2 regions of the Salegentibacter sp. BDJ18 genome follow, and region 1 is predicted to be linked to the other one. Evidence: riboswitches for the same ligand, from Rfam matches in the RefSeq annotation. Region 1 holds a riboswitch; the other holds the start of a gene.
The links. Region 1 has a riboswitch for cobalamin ahead of J0871_RS13465 (TonB-dependent receptor). Riboswitches for the same ligand answer to the same signal wherever they lie in the genome.
Positions count from the first base shown of each region.

Region 1 (7,056 bases):
GGATGAAAAATGGATACCAGGTCTTTTAATACCAAATCTGGACGTTGCGGGCCTAATTCAAAATAAAGTACACCTCCTGTTTCTCCTTTGGTTAGGCTTACGCTGTAGACATTTTTATTCTGTACGGCTTCAAACTGTTCATAATGCTGAGATTCTTTTAAAAGTTGGGTGTAAGACGTGTATTGTCCCGCACTAATCCAATAATCGGCATCCTGGGCTTTGTCTAACACATTTTCAAAAGATAAAGCCATACTTCCATTCCCTTTAGTCTCGGCATAGACATAATTTGCATTGGCATCTTTAATAAATTGGGCTTGCCACGAATTTCCGTGGGGTAAATACCACTGGTCTTTATACATAGCGCCGCTTAATACTTTAGGCGTTTCTGCTGCCGACTTTGCTAATTCTTTGGCTTCAGTATAATCGGTTTCTATTTTATTAAAAATCTTTTCAGCTTCGTCTAATTTATCATAAAAAACACCAAAGAATTTAATCCATTCCGCCTTTCCCAGCGGAGTTTTTTCAGTCCAGTCCCCATTGTACATCACCGGAATTCCGGTTTTTTGAATGGTTTCAAATGTTTTATTGTTTCCATCAATTGCAAAACCAATCACCACTTCTGGATCCAGATCAATAAGAACTTCGGTATTTATATTTTCATTTTTCCCCAGCTCTTTAATTTTTCCTGCATTAATCAATTTCCTGGTTTTTTCTGAAGAAATATAATCGAGACCTGGAAATCCTTTTAAGCTGTTTTCTTCATTTAAAGCTTCCAAGGCGGGAATATGCGTGGTAGAAGTCACCACCATTTTTTCTATCGGAATTTGAACTTTTTGGTCATAATCTAAACCGGAAGGAATTTCAGTATTTTCTTTAGTTAATAAATAGGTGAAAGCTTTATCGGCATCGGGCCAGGCGGTTTCTATTTTTAAAATATAATAATTTCCAAAATCACTGATGCTGAAATTGGTAGCATGTTTTAACTCAACTGAATTTTGAGGTATTTCTGAACCATTATTTTTATCTTTTTGCTCGCTTTTACAAGCGGAAAATACTAGGAAAAGGAGTAGAAGATTAAGTGCTTTTAGAGTCTTTATTTTCATTTTATGGTAGTTTAAAGGAATTGAATTTATATAATGCTATCTTCATTTTAGCCCCCGAATACATTACGGGGCAAGCTCTGAAACAAGTTCAGGATGACGAAAATTTTTATATAGAATATTTATAATAGGAATTTTCAAAAGTAAGATTATTTAGAATTTAATGGTCGCAACTAAAATAAATGTTTAATTTCGCATTGAAATTTTTGGTTCGGATGTGTTTTTTCACGCCGATTAAAAGGGAATCAGGAAAAGTACGATTTTGGAAGTACAAAATATGAAGCGCGAAGTTTTTCTTCGTATTTCAAACTTCTACCATCTAACTTTATTAAGCCTGAGCTGTTCCCGCAACTGTAAGCTAAGTCCCGCAAGGGATGCTTGTTGTTATCACTTCAAAAACCACTGTTCTTATTTGGAATGGGAAGGTAAACAACAAGACGCGAGCCAGGAGACCTGCCAAAATATAACCAATAAATTCTTAGACTTTCGGGATAAAAGTCAGAGGGCAGATGAAAAAAACGCGATTTTATATTCTATTCCTTGGCCTGCTATGCAGTTTGCCTGTATTTGCTCAAAACGATACAATTAACGTTTTAGACGAAGTATTTTTGACAGATACCAAGCTGAAAGACTTTTCTACCGGCCAGCAGGTTACCGTTTTAAACGATTCAGTTTTAAAGAAAAACAGGGCGCTGCTTACTTCAGCATTAAATTTCAACACCAATATCTATTTTAAAGAAAATGGACTGGGTATGGTTTCTTCGCCATCTTTTCGCGGAACAACAGCCTCACAAACAGCGGTATTGTGGAATGGGATTAATATAAATTCACAATTTAACGGCCAAACCGATTTTAATGCTTTAAACGCAGGCGGATTTGATAATATTAGCGTTCGTGGTGGCGGCGGAAGTGTAGTTTATGGTACCGGAGCCATTGGAGGAACTGTTCATTTAAATACCAATCTTGATTTTACCGGAAAAACAAAGCAGGATATTTTCTTTCAATATGGCAGTTTTAATACCCTGGATGCCCGGTATAAAATAAAGACTTCAGGAAAAAAATGGAGTTTAAGTCTTGCTGCGGCAAGAAATTCATCAGTTAATGATTATGAATGGCCCATTGAAGGCAGAAAGAACGAGAATGGTGAATTCTACAATAGCAATTTAAATCTTGGTTTCGCGTATCGGTTAAATGAAAAAAACACGTTAAAATTTTATAGTGAAATTTTTGATGGGGAGCGGCATTTCTCCCTGGTTCGCCCATCAGAAACCAAAACAAAATACCAGAATTTTGATACCCGAAATTTATTGGAATGGGTAGGAGAGTTTGGTGATTTTATTTCGGTTGCAAGGTTAGCTCATCTAAATGAAAATTATAAGTTCTACGGGAATATTACTGAAAATCAATCTTCATCTGGCAAAGCGCAAACCTTGATTGGCAAATACGATTTAAATTATTCAATTTCAAAAACTTTAGAGCTAAATGCCGTACTCACCAATACGTACACAGATGGTAGCGGCTCTGGAATTACCGAAAATACCCGAAATATATTTTCTTCGGCATTCTTAATGAAGCATAGGCCATTTCAAAAATTTCAATATGAATTGGGAATCAGAAAAGAAATAACCGAAAATTATGAAAGTCCGTTACTGTTTTCTGCAGGAACACATTATGATTTTACCGATTTCTATAGTCTAAAAATGAATATTTCCAGGAATTTTAGAATTCCCACTTACAACGATCTTTACTGGGCCGGTGCCGGTAATCTTAATTTACGCCCCGAAACTTCTAACCAGGTTGAGCTTGGAAACCATTTTAAACATAGAAACCTGAAGTTTAGCCTTACCGGATATTATATTAAAATTGATGATATGATACGCTGGTTGCCTTCCAGTAATAATATTTGGCGCCCAAGAAATGAAGAAAAGGTAGAAACCTACGGTATTGAGGTGTTGGCAGGCTGGGAAAAAGAGATTTTTAAAGATCACCAAATTAGCGCCTCTGGTACTTATGCCTATACGGTTTCAGAAAATATGAATACGGGATACCAGCTTATTTATGTACCGTTTCATAAAGCTACGGGTTCGCTTACCTATGCTTTTAAAGATTTCAGTATAGATTACCAGCTTTTATATAATGGCGAGGTTTTTACCCGATCTGATAATAATTCGCGCTATAATATGGATGCTTATACGGTTTCAAACCTTGGAATTTCATATGATTTTGGAACAACAAATACTTACAAGATTGGAGCCAGGGTGCTCAATATTGTAAATGAAGAATATCAAAGTGTAGAAAACCGGTGGATGCCCGGCAGAAATTTTAATATATACCTAAACCTTAATTTTTAACCAGCATGATGCTGGAAGCAAATATTTTTTAAATCAGATTATTTTAAACTCTTTATTTGCTCCGCTCTTTGCTAAAATTCTAACCAATGAAAAGAATCAGTAAATTATTAACTATGGCCATTTTGAGTGGCTTTTTTTTGAATTCCTGTAGCAGCGATGATGATAATATTGACCCTGAAATAGAGCAACCTGAAAGCACCTATGCAGATGGATTGTTTGTGCTTAATGAAGGTGGTTTCGGTAACAATAATAGTTCAATATCATATATTGATAATGATTTTTCTATTCTAGAATCCGATATATTTTCTACAGTAAATGGTTCTTCTCTGGGAGATACAGGGCAGAGTCTCACATTTGATGATAATTATGCATATATCGTTATGAATGTTTCCAATATAGTTCAAATTGTTGATCGCTATACTTTTGAGCACATTCATACAATTGAGGAGGGATTAAGTAATCCACGGTATCTTACTTTGGTAGACGAGAAGATATATGTCACCAATTGGGGAGATGCCTCTAATGATACAGATGATTATATCGCTATATATAATGCAAGTACCTATGAATCTACAGGAACAATTAGTGTAGGAGAAGGGCCTGAAAAGATTATTAATGATAATAATAAGCTATTTGTAGCTTTACAGGGCGGCTATAATTATAATGATAAGATTGTGATTATAGATCCTATTTCCAATATTGTGGAAGTAAGTATAGAAATTGGTGATGCTCCTAATTCAATAGAGATATCAGATGGCTTCTTGTGGGTAATGTCTGGAGGAGTACCCGGTTATGCTCAAGGAGTTGGTGAAACAGCTGGCAGTATTTCTAAAATCAACTTATCAAATAATGAAATAACAGAAGAGTTGATTTTTCCAAATACCACAGATCATCCTTCAAATTTTGAAATTGAAGATGATACTATTTATTATACTCTCAATGGATCTGTTTACTCTATGGAAGAATCGGCCACAGAGTTACCTGAGGAGAGTCTTTTTGCTTTTACTGATATTACTTCTTTTTACGGATTTGAAATCGAGGATGGATATTTATATACTGGCGATGCAGGAGATTATAGCTCAAATGGTGTGGTAAGAATATATAATTTTGAAGGAGAAATAATTTCACAATTTGATTCCGGAGGCGTAAGCCCAAACGGTTTCTACTTTAACGATTAAAAACTGTTTTTCTGTTTATTTAAAATTGAATAAAAAAAGCCCCGTTTCAGTTGAGAAACGGGGCTTTTGCATTAAATATACTTTTAAAATTACTGCTTAAATTCAGCAGCTTTTTTCCTTATTTCTTCAGGAATTTCGTCTATATACATTCTTTGGTAATCTACATCGGTCTCTCCACTCTCACCAATTTTAGTAAATCTGGAATCGTAAGAAACAGCGGGAATAGCCATTCTGTTACCGGTAATATCGGCAAGAGCTGCAGCAAGAAGTGGTTCTTCTGGCTCACCTAATGGCAAAAGATTTACAATATCTTCTTCAGCTTCAATATCTGGTACTAAACCTTCTTCATAATATGCATCTTCATTCGCATTTTTAGATTCATAAATAAGTGGTTGAATTACGTATTTATGATTCGGATTTCGGTTTTGACGTAAAAAATTAGGAGAATCATACAAAGGAGCAGCCGCCTGGAATTTCCCAACTGTACCTTCCCCAACGTGAACTACTTCAATATAGGGAGCTAGACCATTCATTACTAATTCACTGGCAGAAGCTGTAGAACCTGTACCTATTATATATACTTTACTAAGTCCAAGGCTGTTTATCGCTTCTTCTGTTCTAATTTTATCGTTAAACCTATCTACCAACTCTTCTTCTGTAAATTGACTTTGTAACAGAGCGTTCCAGGTTTGTTTAGAGAAAATTTCGCCTTCAAACTGCCCGGTAATCATACTGGAAAGATCTACCGCACTTTCTACAGATCCACCTCCATTATATCTAAGATCTAAAACCAGTTCGTCTATACCTTCAGCTTTTAAATCTCCAAAAGCAGCATTTAGTTCATCATCAAAATCGGCGGTAAAACTATTATACATAATGTAGCCAACACTTATTCCATCTACTTCTACTACTTTAGATAAAAGAACCGGATTTTCGGTAATTTCTATTCTATTTAGTGCTATGGTTTCATCGGTATTACTAATAATATTATCGTTAATTTCAGCTACAGTAATTTCATAGCCATCTCTTCCTAAAAGAGATTGATAATTATCAAGGTTCATAGATTCCCCATCAATATCGGTAAAAAGAGTACCACGAGTAACGCCGGCTTCACCGGCAGGACTATTTGGTATTACATATCGCACATAGGCTAGAACCCCATCACTTCCAAATCTCACCAATCCATAATCCATACCAGTAGTAGTTTGAATTCCAGCTTGATTATTTTCCAAAATAGTATAATCATCTATAATAAAGCTAAAACGATCTTTTGGCGCAGGAACTTTTAATCCGTTATTAAAAAGATCTTCGGGAGAATCAAAACTAGCCAGCCATTCATTTTTATCGGCTTCAGAATCAAAATAATTCTCACCTAATTCTGGAACATCGGCTTCATATACATAGTAGATGCTCATTGCATCATATAAATAATTTTCGATTTCTAAATTAGGAGTTTCCCCGGGCTTATCACCTCCTGGTTCAACCGGGAAGCGTTCGTCATTGTCATCTTTGGAGCAACTGCTCAAGACTCCTGTAGCCAGGAATAAAAGTAAAATTAGTTTATTAATCTTCATAAAGTTAAGTTTGTTTTAGATTGCTAAAAATACCCACATTAAATTAAATTCAAAATCCTATTGTAACAAATATTACCGCTAATCGTTTTAAAGGTAAGAAGGTTATTAAACCAACCATACATGAAACAACAAGCCTTCCTGGAAAAAATTAACCCGGTGAAAGATAAAATGTACCGGCTTGCATTGAGACTGCTTATTTCTAAAGAAGCTGCCGAAGATGCTACCCAGGAAGTAATCTATAAACTATGGGCTCGCAAAGACAAACTCAAGGATTATACCAATGTTGAAGCTTTTGCAATGACTACAACAAAAAACTATTGTTTAGATGAATTAAAAGCTAAAAAGAATAATAATTTAAGAATTGTTCATCAGAATTATGAAAATAATTCAATTTCGCTCCAAAGAGAACTGGAGGTTAAAGATGAAATACTGTGGATAAACCAAATTTTAAATGAGTTGCCAGAACAGCAAAAAATTGTTTTTCAGCTTAGGGATATTGAGCAACTGGAATTTGACGAGATTATTGAAATTACTAAAATGAAGGCTACAGCCATTAGGGTAGCCTTATCTAGAGCTAGAAAAAAAATAAGAGAAAGCTTAACAAACAAGCATAATTATGGAATTACAAAAAATTAGAGAATTACTGGAAAAATATGATGCCGGTGAAACATCTCTGGCTGAAGAAAATATACTTCGGGAATATTTTCAAAAAAATGAGGTGCCGGCCGATTTAAAAAGTTATGGGTTATTATTTTCTTTTTCAGAAAAAAACAAAACACAAAAAATGCAGCGGGAAGTGGAACTTCCGTCGCAAGCAAAGGGGAATAAATACCTTTGGACAGCCATAGCGGCA
Region 1 covers NZ_JAFLQX010000023.1:254,466-261,521, reverse strand. The annotation lists gene J0871_RS13470 (ABC transporter substrate-binding protein) at 1-1,103, opposite strand, end outside; cobalamin riboswitch at 1,291-1,576, shown strand; gene J0871_RS13465 (TonB-dependent receptor) at 1,610-3,451, shown strand; gene J0871_RS13460 (DUF5074 domain-containing protein) at 3,538-4,629, shown strand; gene J0871_RS13455 (S41 family peptidase) at 4,719-6,203, opposite strand; gene J0871_RS13450 (sigma-70 family RNA polymerase sigma factor) at 6,324-6,839, shown strand; gene J0871_RS13445 (hypothetical protein) at 6,820-7,056, shown strand, end outside.

Region 2 (7,056 bases), on a different contig from region 1:
GCTTTATCTACAATTCCTTTAAGATCTATTGTTTTGTTGCCACGGTAAGAACCATCAGAAGTAATTAGCATTTTACAATCTGCATCATTGGTCCTGGTAGCGAGAGCTTTTGAAGAAAAACCGGCAAAGACTACAGAGTGTATCGCACCAATTCTTGCGCAAGCCAGCATTGCTACGGCAAGTTCAGGAATCATTGGTAAGTAAATACAAACTCTATCGCCCTTTTCAATTCCTTTAGCTTTTAAAACATTTGCAAATTTGTTTACCTTTTTGTGAAGTTCACCATAAGAGATATGTTGTGCTTCTTCTTCAGGATCGTTAGGCTCCCAAATAATTGCCGTTTTGTCAGATCTATTAAAAAGGTAACGATCTATGCAATTTTCGGTAATGTTAAGTTTAGCATTTTCAAACCATTTTACTTCAGGTTTATTAAAATCCCAGCTTAGTACATTATCCCATTTTTTTTGCCAGGAAAAATGTTCTTCAGCTATCTCTTCCCAGAAGTTTTGTGGATCTCTTACCGATTTTCTATAAACTTGAAAATATTCCTCTAAATTCTTAATATGATAATTACTCATAACTTAAATAAATATGTTGATGGTTATGTGGGTTAATAATGAAAAATATAAAATATCTTTCCTGCAATTTATAAAAACCTTCGGAAACCAAATACCCAAATCCCGTTAATATTGGGCTTTTTGAAGTTTTTACGGGAAGTTTAATAGAATAGAATTTTTTGTATAAAAATTAGAAGCAAACTCAGTAAAGCGCTTGTTTGATTTTTAATTTCAAAATAAAGAAAAGTAAAATTGATTTTTTAATATAGAAGACCTTTTGAAAAGGCAAAAAGATTAATGCTCTACAAATTTTTGATGGTCGCTTAACCATTTATTTAAATGAGTGGCTTCCCTGGAAGAGACTTTTTTATTTGTTTTTTTCTCTCTCCATTCATTTTCAGACTGTTTCTTGATATAGATCTTAGATTTCTGCCCCAAAGCGACTCCAAAAGCCTTTAAAGTAATTTCAGCTTTCGCAACATATGCATCATCGGTGCGCTGTAAATTTATAAGTCTCATTTTTACATTTTTTTTCGATTGATTAGCAAATACTGCAACCTTCACTAAGCAAAGACTATGCCTGCAACCTCACTACTTTCTATGGGCTCTTCTTTTTACCGAAACTTTAACTTGTGAAAAACTATGTTTATAACTCAAAACTGTTTTTATAAAACCACCGCAATTTCCTTATAACTTTACTTTTGTAAAATCATACCGGCGGGTATTACTTTTTGTAATAAACAAGGGGAATCATGTGAGAATCATGAGCTGTTGCGCAACTGTAAAGTAGATTTTTCTACAAGCCAGATCACCTTCCCAACCGGGCTGACTTTTGCTTTCGCATAAAAAGTAAAATGTCCAGGATAATATTTTTGCGGCCTTCCCGCTCTTCTCTTTTCCAAAGACACCTATTTGCTTTTATGCTTTTGATTTTAAACTAAAACAAAAGTGATATGAGTATTTTTCAAAAACGGGTAAATTATAAACCTTTCGAATATCCCGAAATTCTTCAGTTTACCGAAGCAATAAATCGATCATTCTGGGTACATTCTGAAGTAGACTTCACCGCCGATGTACAAGATTTTCATTCTCATCTTAGTGAAAATGAAAAACAGGTGATTAAAAAGAGCCTGCTTGCCATCGCACAGATTGAAGTAGCCGTCAAATCTTTCTGGGGAGATTTATATCAACACCTTCCAAAACCGGAATTTAACGGCCTGGGAAGTACTTTTGCTGAATGTGAATTCAGGCATTCGGAAGCTTATTCCCGTTTGCTTGAAGTTTTAGGTTATAACAACGAGTTCGAGAAATTAATAGAAACTCCTGTTATCAAAAAAAGGGTGGCTTATCTTTCTGAAGCTTTAGCAAATACAAAATCTTCAAATGAAAAGAAATACGTGTTTTCCCTTATTTTATTCTCTATTTTAATTGAAAACGTATCTCTATTTAGTCAATTTGCTATTATTCTTTCGTTTAGTCGCTTTAAAGGCGTGATGAAAAATGTGAGTAATATAATTGCGTGGACATCTGTAGACGAACAAATTCACGCCAACGCCGGAATTTATATTGTAAACCAGATTAAAAAAGAATTTCCAGAATTCTTCAACGAGGAAACCAAAACTCAAATTAGAGAAATCATTGCTCACTCTATAGAAGTGGAATCTGAAATCCTGGACTGGATCTTTGCTGATGGCGCTGTGGAACAATGTAAAAAAGAAGACCTGCTGAATTTTATGAAGTATCGTGTAGACGATAGCCTTGAAAAAATTGGTTTGGAAAAGATCTACTTTGTCTCAGAGTATGATTACAAAGCCATGTTATGGTTTGAAGAAGAAGTTTTCGCCAATAGTTTAGACGACTTTTTTGCCAAGCGCCCGGTAGATTATACCAAACACGATAAAAGCATCACTGCCGATGATCTTTTTTAAACAATAATCCGCAGAACTATTTTCAACTTAAAATCCAGCAAAATGCCAGAAACAATAATTAAAGAAACGCAACAGGAACGCCTATGGTGGCTTAATGAAGAAAGTCAGCAAATACTTAACCGCGGCTACTTATTAAAAGGAGAAACCACAAAATCTGCTATAGAAAGAGTTGCAAATGCAGCTGCAAAAAGACTCTACAAACCAGAACTTGCTGAAGCTTTTATAGAAATGATAGAGCGTGGCTGGATGAGTTTAAGTTCGCCAATTTGGGCCAATATGGGTACCGAACGCGGATTACCAATTTCCTGTTTCAATGTCTACGTACCTGATAATATTGAAGGAATTACCCACAAACTGGGTGAGGTAATTATGCAAACCAAGATTGGTGGCGGAACTTCCGGGTATTTTGGAGAATTAAGAGGTCGTGGCAGCGCGGTTACCGATAACGGTAAAAGTAGCGGAGCAACCAGTTTTATGAAGCTTTTTGATACCGCCATGGATACGATTTCCCAGGGCGGTGTGCGCCGGGGAGCTTTCGCAGCTTACCTCGATATTGACCACCCCGATATTAAGGAGTTTCTGGAGATAAAAAATATTGGAAACCCTATTCAGAATTTATTTTATGGTGTGAGTGTTCCCGATTACTGGATGCAGGAAATGATAGATGGAGACCGGGAAAAACGAGAAATATGGGCTAAAGTTTTGGAAAGCAGGCAGCAAAAAGGTTTGCCTTATATTTTCTTTAAAGACAATATTAACCGATATAAACCACAGGTTTATAAGGATAAGAACTATGTTATAAATTCCAGCAATCTATGTTCAGAAATCGCTCTACCCTCAACCGAGGAAGAGTCTTTTATTTGCTGTCTCTCTTCAATGAATTTGGAACTTTACGACGAATGGAAAGATACTGAAGCCGTAAAACTGGCTATCTATTTTCTTGATGCTGTTTTACAGGAATTTATCGCCAAAACCGAGGATAATTATTACCTCACTCCGGCTAATAAATTTGCAAAAAGACATAGGGCGCTCGGATTGGGTGTGATGGGTTGGCATTCTTATCTTCAGAAAAACAGGATTCCTTTTGAAGGATTAAAAGCCAAAGGCTTAACGAATTCCATTTTTAAAGAAATTAATGAGAAAGCTACAAAGGCAAGTAAAGAATTAGCTAATATCTATGGCGAACCCGAGGTTTTAAAAGGCTACGGATTAAGAAATACTACTTTAATGGCCGTTGCGCCTACTACCTCTTCTTCTGCAATTTTAGGCCAGGCCTCACCGGGAATTGAACCTTTTAGCAGTAATTATTATAAAGCCGGATTGGCGAAAGGTAATTTTATGCGGAAGAATAAATATTTAAAGGAATTGCTCCAGGAAAAAGGATTAGATACTGAAGAAACCTGGCGAAGTATTATGCTAAACCACGGAAGCGTACAGCATTTAAAAGAATTGAGTGATGAAGAGCGAATGGTTTTTAAAACCTTTAAAGAGATAAGTCAGTTAGAGATTATACAACAGGCTTCAGTGAGGCAAAAATATATAGACCAGGCGCAAAGTTTAAATTTGAATATTCCTTCAGACCTTCCGGTTCGGGAAGTAAATAAGTTAATGATAGAAGCCTGGCAACTGGGTGTGAAAACACTTTACTACCAAAGAAGCCAAAGTGTATCTAAAGAATTTATAGCCAATATGGTGAATTGTGCCAGTTGTGAGGCTTAGGTCTATATAAGAAAAGCTGTTTGAAAGTTTTTTGTGACGTCAAGCTGAACTTGTTTCAGCTTCTAAGATGTTTTTGAGTATTTACATTTTAGACCCTGAAATAAATTCAGGGTGACGATTTTAACAAAGCTTCAAACAGCTTTTATTTATTTTGTAAATCTATTTTACATAGCTCCCCATTCTTTTAGAGAGTCTTTGTTCATTTTTACGTAATCCTGATTTCCTGCTTTTTCAGCTTCGGCTAAAGATTTTTTAGCAGCTGCAATTGCTTCTTCTTTTTTACCAAGATCGGCTGCGATAAGCGATTTTCTTCTTAAGATCCAGAATGCATTCGGGTTACCCATTTCAAGGGATTTATTTACCCATTCGTAAGCTTGCTCTAAATCTTTTTCAGCATCGTGATAATAAGTTGCTGCAGCAAAATAATCTCCTGCTCCTGGACCGTTCATTACCTTTTCTATACTCGCCATTGCTTTTTCTTCAGTAGGCACTTCAAACCTTAAGCTTGCCACGGTATTTTCCCAAATAATATTAAGCGCGGCAGAATCATTTTTCAGCTCATCTATCATAATGGTAAAAGTTTCCATTTCAAAAGGAAGTTCCATCACTTCAGCAGTTGCTTTTAAGGCTACTTTCTCCTCGTCCCACTCAGCAGGATTTCCCCAGTTAGAAGCATCACTATAAAACATCACGTCCCACTCTTCTTCCTTCGGAATTGTATAAATGGCATAAGTTCCCGCTTTTAATTCTTCGCCTTGAATAGTAACATCGTCACTAAAAGTAATTTTGGTATTCTCATTGGCACCGGTACGCCAAACTTCGCCGTAAGGCACTAGCTCGCCAAAGATTTCGCGATCTCTCATTCCGGGGCGGGAATATTCGAGCGTAACATCGGTAAGTCCAACTTTTTGTTCAACCTTAGTAAATGGGCTGGGTTGAGGAGCCTGTACCTGTGCCTGGGCAGTACTCATAAGCCCGGCTGTGCATAAAAATAAAAGTAGTTTCTTCATTATTTAGTTTGTTTTTAGTTTGATCAAATATACCCAGAAATTGATTACAAATTTAGATAAGGAGCAACTTCATTTATATTTTGTTTAACTATAATAATTTTATTTTAAACAAAACTACACTTAATTTTACATTCAAATACAACTAGAATGAAAATCTACACTAAGAAATCGGTTCAAAAACTTCCTATCAGCCTGGAAAAGGCCTGGGAATTTCTCTCCAGTCCCGGAAATCTAAAGACAATAACGCCAGATTATATGGGATTTAATATTCTTTCGGGAGCCGATCGCCCAATGTACCCGGGACAAATTATTCAATATATAGTAACTCCAATTGCGGGAATTAAAACCAAATGGGTAACTGAAATCACTCACGTAAAAGACAAAGAATACTTTGTAGATGAACAGCGTTTTGGGCCCTACGCCCTCTGGCACCACAAGCATTTCTTAAAAGAAATTCCCGGCGGTGTAGAAATGGAAGATATTGTAGATTATAAATTACCCTTCGGGATTCTGGGTCAAATGGCTCATCCCTTCCTCGTAGCTCCTAAACTGAAAGAAATTTTTGATTACAGACAGAAAAAACTTGTAGACCTTTTTGGTGAATTTGATGAAAGTAAAACCAAAAACTCAACTCTCAAACAGGACATTTTAGCGTAAACCCAAAAAAATAAATTATGAAAAAGAATATTTTACTAATTGGTGGTTCTACAGGAATCGGATTTGAAATTGCCAATCAACTGGTTACTGAAAATAATGTAATTGTTGTCTCAAGAAATAAAGGTGAATTAAACGATGATATTAAACATTTAGAATTTGATGTTTTAAAAGATAATATTGAAGATCTTGATTTGCCGGAAACAATACACGGTCTGGTTTATTGCCCCGGAAGCATTAACCTGAAACCTTTTAAAATGCTAAAGCATAAAGATTTTGAGGAAGAAATGAACTTAAATTTCTTAAGTTTAGTAAAAGTGGTCCAGGGCGTAATGCCGAAATTAAAGAAAGCCGAAAATGCAAGTTTGGTGTTTTTTAGCACCGTGGCTGTTAAAGTTGGAATGCCCTTCCATACGAGCGTTGCCGCGGCAAAAGGTGCGATTGAAGGTTTTGCAAAATCCCTCGCAGCAGAGTATGCTCCCAGCCTTCGTGTAAATGTGATCGCTCCATCTTTAACCGATACCCCATTAGCTGAAAAATTATTGTCTAATGATTCTAAGAAAGAGAAAATGAGTGAAAGGCATCCTCTTAAAAGGGTTGGAAACGCTAAAGATATTGCAAACGCGGCTAGCTTTTTATTAAGCGATGAAAACAGCTGGATTACCGGACAAATACTTGGGGTAGACGGCGGACTTTCAACTTTAAATATTTCGTAAATGAATAATGAGGTGAATATTTTTTGGTTTAGACGTGATTTGAGATTAGATGATAATGTGGGCTTTCTCGAAGCTTTAAAATCTGATAAACCGGTTTTACCAATTTTTATTCTTGATACTGAAATCCTTGATAAATTACCTAAAAATGATGCTCGTGTAACTTTTATACACGAGCAACTTCAGGAAATGCGAAAAGAACTGCAAGATGATTTTAGCAGCTCTATCGCAATGTATCACGGCAAGCCAGAAGAAATTTTTCAGCAATTAATTAAAGATTATCAAATCGCTGAAGTATTCACTAATCATGATTATGAACCTTACGCAGCCCAAAGAGACAAGGAAATAGCCGAGCTGCTTTCTGAAAATAATATTGAATTTCACACTTTTAAAGACCAGGTTATCTTTGAAAAAGATGAAGTGCTTAAGAAAGATGGCGATCCTTATGTGGTTTACACCCCTTATATGAGGGTTT
Region 2 covers NZ_JAFLQX010000024.1:7,817-14,872, forward strand. The annotation lists gene acs (acetate--CoA ligase) at 1-578, opposite strand, end outside; gene J0871_RS13745 (hypothetical protein) at 852-1,076, opposite strand; cobalamin riboswitch at 1,260-1,392, shown strand; gene J0871_RS13750 (ribonucleotide-diphosphate reductase subunit beta) at 1,511-2,485, shown strand; gene J0871_RS13755 (ribonucleoside-diphosphate reductase subunit alpha) at 2,528-4,204, shown strand; gene J0871_RS13760 (DUF2911 domain-containing protein) at 4,369-5,214, opposite strand; gene J0871_RS13765 (SRPBCC family protein) at 5,362-5,871, shown strand; gene J0871_RS13770 (SDR family oxidoreductase) at 5,889-6,584, shown strand; gene J0871_RS13775 (deoxyribodipyrimidine photo-lyase) at 6,585-7,056, shown strand, end outside.
Region 2: linked by a shared signal. The riboswitch ahead of J0871_RS13750 (ribonucleotide-diphosphate reductase subunit beta) and the one ahead of J0871_RS13465 (TonB-dependent receptor) in region 1 are both predicted to bind cobalamin.